3 regions of the Companilactobacillus muriivasis genome follow, and region 1 is predicted to be linked to each of the others. Evidence: predicted binding sites of a transcription regulator. Region 1 holds the regulator's gene; each other region holds the start of a gene.
What was found. Region 1 encodes HrcA, which represses chaperone genes, less so after heat shock. Its sites were predicted from a motif close to TTAGCACTCNNNNNNNNNGAGTGCTAA; they were not measured.

Region 1 (5,898 bases):
TCATATTTATGACTTTCACATTATGGGTGAACCTGTTTTTGACGAGACAACTGGTTATCAGACTGTCAAATTTCACGTTAAGTGTTCAAAAGGAACTTATGTTAGAACACTAGCAGTTGAATTTGGTCATATGCTTGGACTACCAGCTTTTATGTCACAATTGACACGTGTTAAGAGTGCGGGTTTTCCTATTGAAGAGACTTTCACACTTGGTCAAATATCAGACATGATGGATAACGAAGACTACAGTTTTTTGAGATCAATTGATGATGTGTTAACAGATGTTCCTAGTTATGAATTGAATGACGAAGAGTGGGAAGTTCGCGTATTGCACGGGGGATTCTTGGAAAATGTTGATTCTGACAAAACTAAGCAATTACGTGTGCAAAGGGGCGGCGTTACGAAAGCCCTTTACAAGTATGATAAAGTAAGAGATATGTGGATTCCTGATTTGATGTTATTGAAAAATAACTAAATATTAGTAATTTATAAAACAGTTAATGTTAACTTAATATAAATAAAAGAGATAAAAAATGCAGATTATAAACGTTAAACATCCGTTATTGGAACAACAACGCCCAGCAAGTGACACCGTCTTGATAATGGGATTCTTTGATGGTGTGCACTTAGGACATCAGGCAGTAATTAAAACTGGTGTTGAATTAGCTCAAAAGCATCATCTCAAAGCTACTTTGATGACGTTTGACTGTTCTCCAAGAACGATTTATCAACATGAAACAAATTTTAAGTATTTATCAACTATGCAACGTAAAGCTGAATTGGTAGAACAATTAGGGGTCGATTACCTTTTTTTTGTTCACTTTACTGATGATTTTGCTCACCTAAAGCCGCAAGATTTTGTTGATCAGTATATGGTCGGTCTCAAGGCTAAGTTTGTTGTAGCTGGATTTGACTATACTTATGGCAAAAAAGATATTGCCAATATGCAGAATTTGCCAAATTACGCGCAAGGACGATTTGAAACAGTTACTGTTCCTGAGCAATTGATTGATGGCCAAAAGATTGGCTCAAGTGCTATCAAAGAGTTTATTTTGCAAGGTCATATCGGTACTGCAAATGAATTCTTAGGGTACACCTATCAAAATCAAGGAACCGTTATTCATGGCTTACAAAGAGGACGGACACTAGGTTATCCTACAGCCAACCTTGCAGTCGATGGGTCACAAGTAATTCCAGCTATTGGTGTTTATGCCACACGAATAAAGATTGACGGTGTTTGGTACAATGCAATGACATCAGTTGGTTATAATGTGACATTTAAAGAAAATACTGGTGTAACGATTGAAACTAATATTTTCGACTTTGATCGAGACATTTATGGCAAACACGTCGCTATTGAGTGGGTTCACTATTTACGTGGCGAGGTTAAATTTGACGATGCTGATGGTTTGGTTAAACAGTTGGAACTCGATAAGAAAAATTCTATTAAAGCCTTAAAAAAGTAAAATAATACCCTGTAGCGCAATATTGGCTGCAGGGTATTTGTTAATTCAATTCAAATAATTAAAACAATTGGGAATCAATAGCTCGAGTAATTTGAGTTTTGGGTAATGCTCGATGTTCTTCTAAAATCTTGTCTTGCTTATTTAATTCATTCAAAAGGGCAGCGATTGTTGGATTGGTTTTGGACATTTTTTCAATTTGTTCCATTCTGACTGCTTGGTCGTATTCCTTATTTAACTGCTTGAAAATAAGCTCACGGTTGGTCAGTTCCTTGTGTACGCCATATGCTTGTCCTTCACGATGCATAAGCTGCTCTTTAGTAATAACTGCCAATATTGGACGAGTAGCACGGTCAGCGTGCTCGTTGATGTCAACTTCAGTAACAACAGCAGGAACAACGACCGTGTCATTGTATCCAGAATTAGGAACAATGACTAAATCATCAACGTTAACTTTGAAGCCACGGCTAACATAACTGTATTGATCTCCAGAAGTTAAAATGTCCCAAGGCTTTTCGAGAAGTTCTTCGTAGGATCTGGAAGCAAGAAATTTCACACCAATAATTTGATTGAGCATAATTTACCTCGTATTGATTTGATTTTTCCTAAATCTTACCATAGAATGCCGATTTTAAAATAATCGCGGAAAAATTAGAAAAATTGAGCGTGCATACTTGACACTAATAGGATAGATTGTTATATTTTACATTGTTAGCACTCAGGTATGAATAGTGCTAAAAAGGAGGACGGTATAATGCTATCACAACGTCAAGATGCAATCTTGAGAGAAGTCGTGCGCATATTTACAGATACCGGCCAGCCGGTTGGTTCGAAGACATTGATGAATGAATTACCTTTCCATGTAAGTTCTGCGACAATCAGAAATGAAATGGCAATGCTAGAGGAAGTCGGTTATCTCGAGAAAACCCATCTTTCATCTGGTAGAATTCCTTCAGCGATGGGATATCGCTATTATCTTGATCATTTGGTACAGCCTACGAGCGTACCACAAGATATTGCGCAGAGAATTGACGACGATTTTGGCAAAACGTATCACCAGATTGATGATATTATTGAACAATCCGCCAAGATCTTATCTCATCTGACCAGTTACACAGCTATCACTTTAGGTCCAGAGAGCAGTTCAATCCTTTTAACAGGTTTTAGAATTGTTCCTTTGAACCCACATCAACTTATGGCAATCATCGTTACAAGCGATAATAATGTTGAGAATAATATCTATACAATAGATGACGATTTTGATACTTCTTTAATTGAAAAAATTGTTAACATCGTGAACGACAAGTTAGTTGGACAACCATTACCAAAGGTTATTCAAATGTTGCACAACGATGTACCAGCAATTCTTTCCGAGTACATGTACTCATCCGACGGTTTGTTGGATATGATGGATCAGCTTTTCAAAAAGGCTGGTTCCGAGAAGTATTATGTCGACGGACAATTGAATCTTTTGAATTATGCAAACAATGATGATTTATCACAAGTTCAATCACTATTTTCAATTATGAATCAGAGTACTGATTTGAGAAAACTGCTTGATCCTAGCATTTCTGATGACGGCATTCGTGTTCGTCTCGGAAGTGAATTAGGTAGTGATGCGTTGAAAAATTACAGTATCATCACTGCGAATTACGATGTCGGTAACCATGGTAAGGGTGTTATTGCCTTGCTTGGTCCACAGACGATGCACTATTCACAATTGATTGGTTTGCTCGGAGAATTTAGAGTTGAATTAGCCAAACGACTAATTGATTATTATTCAAGGTATGATGATTCTTGAAATTTTTAGGAGGAAGTAATGGCAGATAAAGAAACAGACCAGGATTTGAAGACTTCTAAAAAAGAAGCAGCTCCAAAGACTGATGAAAAATCAGCTAAAACAAAACAGGCTGAAAAAATCGATCCCAAAGATAAAGAAATTGCGGATTTGAAGAAAAAGAATTCCGACTTAGAAGATAATCTTTTAAGAAGCCAAGCAGAAATGCAAAATATGAATAAGCGTCATAGCAAGGAAGTCGCTGACATCCTTAAATATGACGGTCAAAAATTGGCGACTGAAATTCTACCTGTTTTGGATAATCTTGAACGTGCTTTGAGTGTTGAAGCTGACGATGATGCCAGCAAACAACTTAAAAAAGGTATTGAAATGGTTCAACAACACATGGTTAAAGCATTTGAAAATAATCATGTGACAGCGATTGACAATGTTGGTGAAAAGTTTGATCCAACATTTAGTCAAGCCGTTCAAACTGTTCCAGCCGATGATAAGCATGCTAAGGATACAGTTGTACAAGTTCTTCAAAAGGGTTACAAACTTGAAGATCGTGTACTTCGTCCAGCAATGGTTGTTGTTGCACAATAAAGTAAAATAAATTAATAAATATAAAAAATAAAAGAGGTTTAGGTTTATGTCTAAAGTTATTGGTATTGATTTGGGTACTACAAACTCTGCTGTAGCCGTTCTTGAAGGTGGCTCTCCAAAGATTATTACTAATCCAGAAGGCGCAAGAACAACTCCTTCAGTTGTTGCTTTTAAAGATGGTGAAATTCAAGTTGGTGAAGTTGCAAAGAGACAAGCAATCACTAACCCAGATACAGTTTCATCAATCAAGCGTCACATGGGTGAAGCAGGTTACAAAGTTACTGTAGCCGGCAAGTCATACACACCACAAGAAATTTCAGCATTCATTTTGCAACACATCAAGAAGTTCTCAGAAGACTACTTAGGTGAAAAAGTTACAGATGCTGTTATCACAGTTCCTGCATACTTCAACGATTCACAAAGACAAGCTACTAAAGATGCTGGTAAAATTGCTGGTTTGAACGTTCAACGTATCGTTAACGAACCAACAGCTTCAGCACTTGCTTATGGTCTAGATAATGATAAGGGTGACGAAAAAGTCCTTGTTTATGACCTTGGTGGTGGTACATTTGATGTTTCTGTACTTCAATTGGGCGATGGCGTCTTCGAAGTACTTTCAACAAATGGTGATACACATCTTGGTGGTGATGACTTTGACCAAAAGATCATCGATTGGTTAGTTGAACAATTCAAGGCTAAGAATGGCGTTGATTTGAGTCAAGACAAGATGGCTTTACAACGTTTGAAGGATGCCGCTGAAAAGGCTAAGAAAGACTTATCAGGTGTTGCTCAAACATCAATCAGTCTTCCATTTATTTCATCAGGTGCCAATGGCCCACTTCACTTGGAAGAAACTTTGACACGTGCTAAATTCGATGAATTGACATCAGACCTTGTTGAAAGAACAAAGATTCCTGTTGACAACGCATTGAAGGATGCTAACTTAACAAATTCTGACATTGACAAAGTTATCTTAAATGGTGGTTCAACACGTATTCCTGCTGTTCAAGATTCAGTTGCTAAGTGGACTGGTAAAGCACCAGATCACTCAATCAACCCTGACGAAGCTGTTGCTTTAGGTGCTGCTATTCAAGGTGGTGTTATCTCTGGTGATGTTAAGGATGTTGTTTTACTTGATGTTACACCTCTATCACTTGGTATCGAAACAATGGGTGGTGTCTTCACTAAGTTGATCGATAGAAATACAACTATCCCAACAAGCAAGTCACAAGTATTCTCAACTGCTGCTGATAACCAAAACGCTGTTGATATTCACGTCTTACAAGGTGAACGTCCAATGGCTGCTGATAACAAGACTTTAGGTCGTTTCCAATTGACTGATATTCCTGCTGCACCTCGTGGCGTACCACAAATCCAAGTTACATTCGATATCGATAAGAACGGTATTGTTAATGTATCTGCTAAAGATATGGGTACTAACAAGGAACAAAAGATTACTATCAAGAGTTCATCAGGCTTGAGCGATGAAGAAATCGACAAGATGATGAAAGAAGCTAAGGAACACGAAGAAGAAGATAACAAACGTAAGGAAGAGGTTGACGTTAAGAACGACGTTGAACAAACATTGTTCGCTACTGACAAGACTCTAAAAGACGTTAAGGGTAAAGTTTCTGATGATGAAATCAAGAAGGCTCAAGATGCTCGTGATGCTTTGAAGAAAGCTCAAGACTCTGGTGATCTTGAAGACATGAAGAAGAAACGTGACGATTTGAATAAGATCGTTCAAGACCTTTCTGTTAAACTTTATCAAAAGGCTCAAGAAGCACAACAAGCTAGCGGCGCAAATGCTGATGGCGCAACTGGTTCAACTGATGGTAAGAAACCTAAAGACGACAATACCGTTGACGGTGACTTCTCAGAAGTAGATCCTGATAAAGATAAGAAATAATGATTGTGATAAAGAGCAGTGGTTTAATTACTAAAACCGTTTATGGTATAGTAAAAATAATAACTGCTCTTTTGAGCGTTAAAAAGGAATAAGACGTTTAGTCCTATTACATAAAGGTGATTTAATGGCAGATAAAAATCCAT
Region 2 (5,898 bases), on a different contig from region 1:
TGATACGTAAGTTACCAAAAGCTGATGCACGTAGCAAAGCTCTTAGTTGAGTTCTGAAGATTTCTTGTCTATCCAAACTGATACGGATAGCACGGTAGCCCAAGAATGGGTTCATTTCTTCAGGAAGTGGTAAGTATGGCAAATGCTTGTCACCACCGATATCCATAGTACGGACAACGACTGGCTTACCTTTCATACCTTCAAGAACCTTCTTGTAGGCCTTGAATTGATCTTCTTCGGTTGGAAGGCTTTCTGATTGCATGTACAAGAATTCTGTACGGTACAAACCAACACCTTCGGCACCATTATCAAGAACACCTTGGAGATCATCAGGTGTACCGATATTAGCTGCAATATCAAAGTGCTTGCCATCAGCAGTAACTGAAGGTTCGTTCTTTAATTTTTCCCATTCTGCTTTTTCGTCAGCAAAATTCTTAGCTAATTCGTTGTAATGCTTGATGTCATCTTCAGAAGGATCAACGATAGCAGCACCGTTTAAACCATCAACGATAACTGTTTGTCCTTCTTTAACATCGGTTGTAATTGTATCAGTACCAACAACAGCTGGTAGTTCTAGAGAACGTGCCATAATAGCTGAGTGGGCTGTACGACCACCGATATCAGTAACAAATCCCTTAACATAACTGTTCAATTGAGCTGTGTCACTTGGTGTCAAATCGTGCGCAACAATAACGACATCGTGGTCGATTAATGCTGGGTTTGGAAGTGATACGCCAAGCAAGTGGGCCATAACACGTTTTGTAACATCACGTACATCGGCTGCTCTCTCTTGCATGTATGGGTTGTCTGTCATTCCTTCAAAAATGGCAATGAAGTTTTCTGAGATATCGTGCAATGCTTGTTCAGCGTTAACATTCTTATCTTTAACTTCTTGTTCAACTGCACCTGTAAATTCTGGATCAGCCAAAATCATCTTGTGAGCATCAAAGACTTGAGCTTCTTCTTCACCTAGAGATTCCTTAGCGATATCTCTGATCTTAGTTAGTTCATCATCTGATGTTGAAATAGCATCCTTAAGACGACTGACTTCTGCATCAGCATCTGAAATACTTTTCTTTGTGAAAGACAAATCTGGTTGAACTAAAAGGTATGCTTCAGCAGTAGCGATACCATCACTGGCTGCAATTCCCTTAATAGTTTTAACCATTATTCTGCCAAACCTTCTTTTGTCATAGTATCAGCAATAGCAGCAACTGCATCAGCAGCATCGTCACCATCAGCTGTAATTGTAACGTCAGCACCTTGGCCAACACCGAGTGACATAACACCCATGATTGACTTCAAGTTTACTGATTTACCTGAGAATTCGATATTGATATCTGAGCTAAATTTACTTGCGGCTTGTACCAACATAGTAGCTGGACGTGCGTGGATTCCTGTTTCTGCAATAATGTGAAATTCTTTCTTTTCCATAATAAATACCTCACCATATAATTATAAAATTCTGTAGCTGTACTACAAATATTCACTAATTAATTTACCATTATCTTCAAATTTTCACAAGGGCTTTGCATAAAAAACCTTGAGATAAGTCAAGTGTGATAAGACGTTTAACGCTTACAACACTAGAGCCTGAAAGCGTTTATATTATCATCCTTTTTCACATAAATTTGAAAAAAATTTATTTTCTACTATTAACTTAATAATTTTTAAAAAAATCCAAGACTTAGCACTTGCATTACTCGAGTGCTAATTATATACTACCGTTGTATCCTTTGATAAAGGAAAGGTGGGGTGCGAATGTTATGTCAGAATTGTCATAAAAATGAAGCAACAATTCATCTATATACGAGTGTTAATGGTCAACGGACGGAAATCAATCTCTGCCAAGACTGTTATCAAAAGTTAAGAAATCAAGCTAACGAAGGTATGAATAATATGGCACAAAATCCAAACGGTGGATTTTCTAGTTTCGAAGACTTGTTCAACGCTTTGAATGGCGCACAACAACCTGATGCTTTCGAGCAACAAGGTCCTCAAACTCAAACAGGCAATGGCGGCGGTAATAATGGCCGTAAACCTCGTGGGAATGGAGTCTTAGATCAATATGGTGTCGATCTTACTGCCCTTGCTAAAAAAGGACAAATCGACCCTGTAATTGGTCGTGACAAGGAAATCAGTCGAGTAATTGAAATTTTAAATAGAAGAACTAAAAACAACCCTGTCTTAATTGGTGAAGCAGGTGTTGGTAAAACAGCCGTTGTCGAAGGTCTTGCACAAAAGATTGTCGACGGCGATGTCCCTGAAAAGTTGCAACACAAACGAGTCGTAAGACTTGATGTTGTCTCACTTGTTCAAGGCACTGGCGTTCGTGGTCAATTCGAGCAAAGAATGCAACAATTGATCAACGAATTACAAAAACAAACTGATATCATCCTATTTATTGATGAAATTCATGAAATTGTTGGCGCCGGTAATGCTGAAGGCGGCATGGATGCGGGTAACGTTTTGAAACCTGCCCTAGCCCGTGGCGAACTTCAACTTGTCGGTGCAACTACTTTAAATGAATATCGTACAATTGAAAAGGATTCAGCTTTGGAACGTCGTCTCCAACCCGTCCAAGTTAACGAGCCTACGGTTGACGAAACTGTTCAAATCCTAAAGGGCCTTCAACCTAAATATGAAGATTATCACCATGTAAAATATTCTAATGAAGCTATTACAGCAGCAGCTGAATTATCAGCTCGTTACATTCAAGACAGATTCTTGCCTGACAAGGCTATTGATTTGATTGATGAAGCTGGTTCAAAGAAGAACTTGCAAATCAACCATGTCGATATGGAAGACTTAGATAACAAGATTTCAGACGCTGAAGTCCAAAAGCAAGCTGCCCTTCGTAATGAAGATTACGAAAAAGCTGCCTACTATCGTGATCAAGTTTCTAAGTTCCAAGATATGAAGAACAGCAATAAAGATGAACCTGCTGGTCAAAATATCGTTACTGATAAAGAGATTGAAAAGATTATTGAAGAGAAAACTAACATTCCAGTTGGTGAACTTCAATCTAATGAACAATCTCAATTGAAGAATTTGGAACCAGATTTGAAGAGTCACATTATTGGTCAAGACAAGGCCGTTGCTGACGTTGCCAAAGCTATTCGTCGTAACAGAGTCGGCTTTAACAAGTCAGGTCGTCCAATCGGTTCCTTCCTATTCGTAGGACCTACTGGTGTTGGTAAGACTGAACTTGCTAAACAACTTGCCCGCGAACTATTCGGTTCCGAGGATTCAATGATTCGTTTCGATATGTCTGAATACATGGAGAAACATTCAGTTTCTAAGTTAATCGGTTCGCCTCCAGGGTATGTTGGTTACGAAGAAGCCGGTCAATTGACTGAAAAAGTTCGTCGTAATCCATACAGTTTGATTTTGCTAGATGAAATTGAAAAGGCTCACCCAGATGTTATGCATATGTTCTTGCAGATTCTCGATGATGGCCGTTTGACGGACTCTCAAGGTAGAACTGTTAGTTTCAAGGATACTATCATCATCATGACTTCCAACGCTGGACAAGGCATGCAAGAAGCAAATGTCGGATTCGGTGCTGAATCAGCTGGTACAACTAACTCAGTCATGAATCGTTTGTCAGAATTCTTCAAACCAGAGTTCTTGAACAGATTCGATGGTATCGTTGAATTCAATTCACTAACAAAAGATAACCTATTAAAGATTGTCGATCTCATGTTGGCTGACACTAACAAGATGATTGCTGATCAAGGCTTGAGCATTCATGTAACAAAGGATGCCAAGAATAAATTAGTCGATTTGGGCTACAATCCAAAGATGGGTGCTCGTCCACTCCGTCGTGTGATTGAAGAACAAATTGAAGATAAAGTTGCTGACTATTACTTGGATCATGCTAAGGATAAGCAACTAGAAGCACATCTCGATAAAGATGAAATTAAAATTTCTAAGTATAGTGCACCTGATACTGAAGAGTAGTTAAAACTACCAAATTTAGTGGTGCTGAAGATAAAAGCTCGATCAAATCCTGAGGGATTTTTGGTCGAGCTTTTTTGTTGTTTTGCCGTCTCCAGAGATGAGAGCAATCACCTGCTGTGCGGACTGGCCTGAGCCAAGGTCTCAGACCTCGGTTTGAAGCCTTACCAAAGACTGGTAAGTCTCCAAACTCGCCCGGTGGTGTAATGGCTGAAGCCATAACGCCACACCCACAGTTGGTGATTGCTCTCATCTCTTCCGACTTATTTATTGGATTTTATGATTCAGTATTAAATTGTTTAACTTATTAATTTCATCCCCTTCTTTAATTACATTACGAAAAAAAATGACCAATTATCTACATACTTGATAGATAATTGACCATTTTAATTTGGTAGTTTTAATACTAGACTTTCATCAAAAAAAATAACCGCTCTAACTTGGCCAGTTAACGGTTATTTTTATAACTATAAATTAACGTAGCCATTTATCTTTAACAAGACTACCGAGCTACTGGAGGGATGTTCTCTATCCCTCTTTTTTTGTACAAACGTATTATAGCACATAAAGGTTTGACCTTCGTCAATCACGTTTTACAAATAAAGCTTAATTTTCCAAAAGACGATTGAAAAAGCGAACTATCTACATATTTTTATAGCTAACAAATCTTTTTTGCTTCAATTCAAAATCAGTAGAACCAATCCACTGCCCATATCAATAAAACTAGCCTCTGGTCGTCAGTCATGTAGACTGCTGTGCAAGTGGAGTTAGGGATTTATCCCTTACTCCACCGACGTATTTTGAAATTCGAGCGCACTTCTCGAAGTTCAAAATCGAGGTTCGAGACCTTGGCTCAAACCGGTCGCACAGCGCCTACATGACTGACGACCAGAGGCGGCAAGGCCCCATTAAACGCTGTCTGAAATCGTCCAATTAACTCGAGTTTTATAAACTCCCGCGACGTTCCATTTAGACTCGAGGTACAGCAAGATCCCGTTGTCCTTATCCCATCCTAGTGAAACTAATTCTTCATCTTTGACTGTATTCGCAACTACAGCGGGTTCCTCCAGAAGATTAGTGTACTCACCATTGTTGTAGAAACGTAATTGTCCTGCGAAAACATCACCTGCATCAGTTTGTAATGGTGAATCCTGCGAAACTGACACTATCAAAGGATTCTTATAACGGCGCATATCTTCAACTTCCATCATATTGTTTGGCAAGTTTAACTCATCTGGTCGTGACAAAGTCTTTGAAGCACTAATGGAATTGATAGTTCCATAGTCAATATCATTTACCTTATTAACAACTACTGAATTAGTTGTATAATTCAGCGTCTCGTCATTACCAAATTTTTGATAAGTATTATTGTCGTCATTTTTACCAGTAATATACGGCACAGATGTGTAGCTTGTTTTCGAATCAATACCAGTAACAGTTGTGTCAACTTCGATAGCATGACTTTCGTTGATTTTAAAGTTCAACCCAGAAATTACTAAATCAGTACTATTAGTATCATCATTATCAACTAATTTATAATTTGTCGTATCTTTGCCATCCAATTTAACACTGGCAACTTGAGTTCCCTTACGCAAAGGCAATGTGTAGTCGGCCTCTTTCAATGTTCCTGAAGTACTCTCATTGGTAACTGTATCCTTGTATCTGACCAAATCGCCGTTGTTAACACCAAAAATTACGGTATCTGTATCGTTTTTGTCATGGTAAGTTTCATTACTCAAAGAATCATGTAACTCAATGCTTGGACCGCCCTCTGGCAACACGTGCAAGTATGCATCCTCTGTCGTGTAGGAATAGATTTTCCCATTATATTTAACTTGAATAATAGCTAAGAAAATTGTTCCATCATCATCCAAAGTAGTCGCTGGTGTTGTGTAAGAAAGTGCTTGCGGATCATCTTTCAAAATCTGCGTTCTGGAA
Region 3 (5,898 bases), on a different contig from region 1:
GATTTGATTCGGGTGTAATGGACATTAGAACAGATTGAAATGACGGGAATAAAACTCCAACACCGATAGCTTCTAAAGCCCGACCCAACATGGCGATGGGAAAGTTTGGTGCAATGATGATGACGAAAGTTCCGAGTGCAAAAATTGCGACAACACTTAAAAAGATTTTTTTGAATGAAAAGTTATTTAACAACCATGGACTGATTGGCATCATGATACACATAATCAGCATGAAACCAGTAGTTAACCATTGGATTGTGGGAGCCGTAACACCGAAGAATTTCATCAAGGTTGGATAGGCAGTTGATAGTGACGACTGACTGATTGACATTGTAAAAGTTCCGGATAACAAAGTGATGATGAATAACTTACGGGCCAGGCTATTTTGGATTTCACCTTTATTCATAAAAATACCCCTTTCTTTTGTTTAGTCTAATAACAATTTAAGGATAGCCTAAAATAAAAATGCTGTCCAATTGATTGATTAATTTATAACAATTTTGACAGTATTTTTAATGTCCATTATGTATTTAAGGTTCCCGTCTCCAGAGCTGAGAGCATTCATCTGCTACGCGGAACGGCTCGAGCCGAAGAGCGGTCTCGAACCTCGGTTGAAGCCTTGCAAAACCAGCAAGTCTCCAACACGCCCGGTGGTGATGAATGCTCTCAGCTCTTCCAACTCATTTGTTACAGATGTTTGTTTCAATTATATTTTGGTTTCAAAAGTGAATTCAACATAAAACATTTGAATGTTCCAATACTTAATTAATAACGGTTAATTAGTCGGAAGAGCTGGGAAATATTTGATTTTTAAAGGAACCAATCGCGGATACCATCTTTTATCATTTGCTTAGATCTATTAAATAAGTTTTGATGGTCAGTATTTTCTATTTCTTCATATAGGTGAGTATTTATTTTACTCAGAATATTGGCAAACTGATCAAGTTCTTCATCGGTCAAGGCATTTAAAAATTCGGGTACTGATGATTCCATAGTAGCTGTTTGGCGTCCTAAATCTGTTATCCGAATAATTGTCATACGGCGATCGGTTGTGGACTTTTCCTTGGTGACTAGTTGTTTTTTAACTAGTTTATTGACGAACTCAGCAGTTGACTGAGCGCTTAAGTCAAGTCGTGTAGCTAGTTCTTTTTGTGAAAGACCATCAGATTGTGACAGGGCGAGCAGAATTTTTCCCTGACCTTGAAACATGAATTTTCTTTCATCTTCATCGGTATTTCGGTGAGCAACTTTGTCAGCAACGTGACGTACCATACCGAACTCAATTAATTTTCCAGCGGCATTTTTTTGTTTAAGTAAATCGGGCATAAGTATTACCTCCAAAGGCTATTATACAGCTTAATAAAAAAATATTCAGGTAACCTGATTAAAATACTTGCATTTTTAGTCAGGTACCCTTATGATTAATTTTAATCAGGTAACCTGATGAATTAATAAAACAACGAGGCAATAAAAAATGACATTAAATAATGCAATCGAAGTTAGCCACTTAACAAAAAAATTTAACGATAAAACAGCAGTCGATGATATTTCTTTCAACGTCAAGCAAGGTGAGGTGTTTGGACTCTTAGGACCTAATGGTGCTGGGAAGACCACTACGTTGCGAATGATAACTACATTGTTAAAATCCACCAGTGGAACCGTAAAAATTTTTGGTCACGATACTGCTAGTGAGGGAAAGTTAGCCAGATCGATGTTTGGACTGACAGGGCAATATGCATCGGTTGACGAAGATATTTCCGCCCGTGAGAACCTGATGATTTTTTCAAGATTAAATGGATTATCACGAGCTGATTCCAAAAAACGGACTGAAGAGTTGCTAGAAGAATTTTCACTGGTCAATTCAGCTGACAAATCATTAAAAGATTTTTCTGGTGGGATGCGTCGCAGATTGGATTTGGCAGTCAGCTTAATTACTCGTCCAGCTCTGATTTTCCTAGATGAACCAACTACTGGATTGGATCCACGAACTAGAACACAGATGTGGGACACAATCAGGAAATTGGTGGCACAGGGTTCAACAATTGTATTAACAACCCAATATCTTGATGAGGCGGATCAATTAGCAGATAGAATAGCAGTTATTGATCATGGAAAACTGGTTAAGATTGGGACACCTTCAGAACTCAAGCAGCAGATTGGTGGAACTAATTTAAGTTTTACTGTGAGTGATGATCAGCAAGTTGATTCAACCGTTAAATTAGTTACCGATAAATTAGGCGCAACCGTTCATCTGGCAGGGCAACGCTTGAGTACCAATTTAGCTGGAGTTGAACAATTATCAAAATTATTGGCAACTTTACAACAGGATAAAATTTCAATCACCGACCTAACAGTTCAAGAGCCATCTTTGGATGACGTATTTATGAGTTTAACCGTTGGTAAAAATTAAAAAGGATAGAGGCTTTTATTATGGACGTACAAACACACCGTGGAAATTTAATTATGAATACTGCAACAATGGCTTACCGTAATTTATTAAAGACAATTCACAACCCAGATAGAATGATGGATGTTATTATTCAACCAGTCATGTTTATGTTGATGTTCGGTTACTTATTTGGGGGTGCCATCGCTGGTAACGTTAAAAATTATTTACCAACAATTGTTCCCGGAATTTTGATTCAAACAATGCTATCAGCTTCATCAGGTTCTGGTTCACAAATTAGAGAAGATTTGGATTCAGGAGTATATGATCGTTTTAAATCATTGCCAATGGCACATATTGCACCGTTAGCAGGTCAGCTTTTCGCTGATATTTTGCGCTTGACGATTGCTACAATAACTTCATTAACAACCGGATACATCATGGGATGGCGTCCAGCAGCAGGTCTCGGCGGAATTGTTGTCAGTGGATTACTTGCTATCTTTATCGGTTGGGCACTGTCTTGGATCTTTGCACTACTAGGGATGTTAGCTAAGAGTGCTACAACAGTTGAAAGTTTTTCTCTTATGATTATGTTGACTTTATCATTTTTATCAAATGCATTTATTCCAATTCACACATTGTCAAAAACTATGCAAGTCATCGCATATATGAATCCAATTACTTATGTGATCATTGCTATCAGACAAATTTTGGCAACGGGTCGATGGACAAATGAAGCATTCTTAGTATTATTTTTCGGAATTATGATTGTAGTTGTATTCGCTCCATTAACAGTTTGGGCATATAACCGTAATAATTAAAAAGCTATCATATGCAGATTATAATGAAATCTGTATATGATAGCTTTTTTGTTTCTTCAGGGTAAACAAAAAAACATGATCTCGATAATTTTATCGAAATCATGTTTTTTAACTAAAAGTAATTCTGGAAACGAGTTACAAGCGACAGATTTCTGTGCTTTGCTACGACTCCCAAACTATTTGCATAAGGCGCAAATAATTCGTGAGTCTAGGCAAATGCTCGAAATCTAAGCGGTCGCTCTCCACTCTCTTATTTCTACTTGTCAGCTTTGTTTGTCATAATATCATCAATCAAACCATAGTCTTTAGCTTCTTGGGCTGTCATGTAGTTATCACGATCAGTATCCTTTTGAAGTTTTTCGAATGTTTGGCCAGAATTATCAGCCAACATGTGGTTCAATCTCTTTCTTGTCTTCAAAATTTCTTGAGCAGCAATTTCAATTTCAGTCTGTTGACCTTGTGCGCCACCTAATGGTTGGTGAATAAGAACAGTTGAGTTTGGAAGTGCAAAACGTTTGCCCTTTGTACCTGATGACAAGATAACTGATCCCATTGATGCAGCTAATCCTGTAGCGATAGTTTGAACATCAGATTTAACAAAGTTCATTGTATCAACAATGGCTAAACCGTCGGTAACTGAACCACCGGGTGAGTTGATGTACATTGAAATATCCTTGTCAGAATCTTGAGCATCTAGGAATAGAAGTTCAGCAATGACTGTATTAGCCATTTGGCTGTTAACCTCACCAGATAGCATGATGATTCTATCTTTTAATAATCTTGAGTAAATATCATAGGCACGTTCGCCACGTGAGCTTTGTTCAATAACTGTAGGAACTAACATTTAAAATGCCTCCTGTTTTTAATTAGCACTCTTAATAGCACAGTGCTAATTTAGCATAATATGATTTGTGGGTCAACAAACAAACCTCAAAATATAAAAAAAATTAGGATTTGTACGATAACTTTTTCATTATCGCACAAATCCCATTTTTTTAATCATTGTTTGACTTGCTCTGAGACTTCTTTGGAATTAAAGCCTGATTTTACACGTGACCAGATAATGTGGAATGTGTAAGCAGATGTGAATGCTAGACACCATGTAATCAAGTAACAAACGACAATGGCAACGATTGGATGAGCCAAAGCCAAATTGTGGCCGAAGATTCTCCAGATGATCTGGAACCAGAAAACGTTTGATAGGTATGCACGGTAAGCATAGACAGCTAAGAAGTGAAATACAGGTAGAGCCTTGGAGTTGTTGCGCAAATGATACATTGATAATGCGGCAACTAAACTAATGACTAATAATGCATACAAAGTCATTGATGGCTTGTAGTAAGGAGCATTAGTCAATTGAACAGGGAATCCATAAGCTGATAGTTCACTGTTTGTCCAATAATAAACGGCAATGATTGCTACAGCTAGGAAAATCCAAGTCTTTCTAATAATTGTTTCAAATTTTTCACGATATACCCAAGCGATAACACCAAATATTCCATAAATAACGAAACTAACAAATAGTCTATCTAATAGGTACCAGTTAGTAGCTTGGGGTCCGTGGAATACGTTGGCATCGTAGAAGTATAGCCATGCCGCATAGCCGACAACTGTCAAAGCAATTGCCCAGATAGCATTAGTAGTACTTTTCTTGACCCAATGTCCGAGTGCCCAGAAGAATGGCATTAAAATGATAAATTGAAGCATCATAGTGTTATACCACAGGTGCGGTGCAGCATTACCATTTATAAAGTTCCATAAGAAACTGCCGACACTATTAAATTGGTTTACTTGTTGAACGTCTGGAAATATTAGTAAATACGCCAGTGTCCACCAAATTGTAGGTACAAAAAGAGCAGACCATTGTTTCTTCATATATCCACCGTAGTTATTCCAGCTGTTGTTGCCGGTAGTTCTGGTAGTTGTGTATAAAATACCAAAAATAAAGGCTGGAGCTGTGAATTTAACTAGATTATAAACAATCCCAATAAATGTTTGGGCGTTGTCTGGTGGATTAGTGCCTAGAACGACACCAAGAACAGTCTGCATCATAACGGCAGTACAAGCGAAGACTTTCATGTAGTCCCCGATATCAGCGGGTCTTGTATTGTCTAATCTTGAATTCATTAGTCATTTCCCCTTTTGTTTGATTGTGAGATCAACAAAAGGACTTCTTAGAAGTTAATATAATCGCTTCCAAAATAAATTGCAACTCAAATTTTTAATTCCGAACGTTGGAAACTCAAAAATAATTTGATTAATTCATTACTGATTTCGCGTTGAATGTTGGTCAAATTGCTAGCAGGTGAGCACAGAAAAATCGTTCTCTGCAACGGTTCGGGAGTCAATCTAGCTAGTTGAACTTGCTCATCAATAGTTTGCCAGGTTACTGAAGGGATGAAACTTAATCCAATACCAGCTTCAATAAGACCACGAATAGTTGCTGGATCGTCAGTTTCATACATGTAATTTAAAGAGATTCCTCGTTCGTTGAAATAACGGTCAATGGTATTTCGTAAAGGATTATTTTTAGTCAGACCGACAAATTTTTCGTTTTTAATTTCCTTTGGATTAATAAATTTCTTGGAATAACCAAATTTTGAATTCCAACCAACGAAGATTTCTTCTTTTAATACAGGAACATTTGTCAGATCCTTGAGTGGATGACTGGTAACGATAAAGTCGAATTGT

Region 2: a site for HrcA is predicted at 1,688-1,714, ahead of AAA923_RS09125 (ATP-dependent Clp protease ATP-binding subunit). Genes of this name have one in related genera too.
Region 3: a site for HrcA is predicted at 4,074-4,100, ahead of clpP (ATP-dependent Clp endopeptidase proteolytic subunit ClpP). Genes of this name have one in related genera too.

Annotation. Positions count from the first base shown of each region.
Region 1 covers NZ_BTTQ01000001.1:282,981-288,878, forward strand. The annotation lists gene truB (tRNA pseudouridine(55) synthase TruB) at 1-475, shown strand, start outside; gene ribF (riboflavin biosynthesis protein RibF) at 534-1,466, shown strand; gene AAA923_RS01470 (hypothetical protein) at 1,525-2,040, opposite strand; gene hrcA (heat-inducible transcriptional repressor HrcA) at 2,218-3,264, shown strand; gene grpE (nucleotide exchange factor GrpE) at 3,283-3,846, shown strand; gene dnaK (molecular chaperone DnaK) at 3,893-5,755, shown strand; gene dnaJ (molecular chaperone DnaJ) at 5,880-5,898, shown strand, end outside.
Region 2 covers NZ_BTTQ01000007.1:156,282-162,179, forward strand. The annotation lists gene ptsP (phosphoenolpyruvate--protein phosphotransferase) at 1-1,168, opposite strand, end outside; gene AAA923_RS09120 (phosphocarrier protein HPr) at 1,168-1,434, opposite strand; gene AAA923_RS09125 (ATP-dependent Clp protease ATP-binding subunit) at 1,762-3,963, shown strand; gene AAA923_RS09130 (hypothetical protein) at 4,869-5,898, opposite strand, start outside.
Region 3 covers NZ_BTTQ01000007.1:35,031-40,928, reverse strand. The annotation lists gene AAA923_RS08640 (DHA2 family efflux MFS transporter permease subunit) at 1-406, opposite strand, end outside; gene AAA923_RS08635 (MarR family winged helix-turn-helix transcriptional regulator) at 811-1,326, opposite strand; gene AAA923_RS08630 (ATP-binding cassette domain-containing protein) at 1,475-2,410, shown strand; gene AAA923_RS08625 (ABC transporter permease) at 2,431-3,207, shown strand; gene clpP (ATP-dependent Clp endopeptidase proteolytic subunit ClpP) at 3,464-4,051, opposite strand; gene AAA923_RS08615 (acyltransferase) at 4,207-5,334, opposite strand; gene AAA923_RS08610 (LysR family transcriptional regulator) at 5,421-5,898, opposite strand, start outside.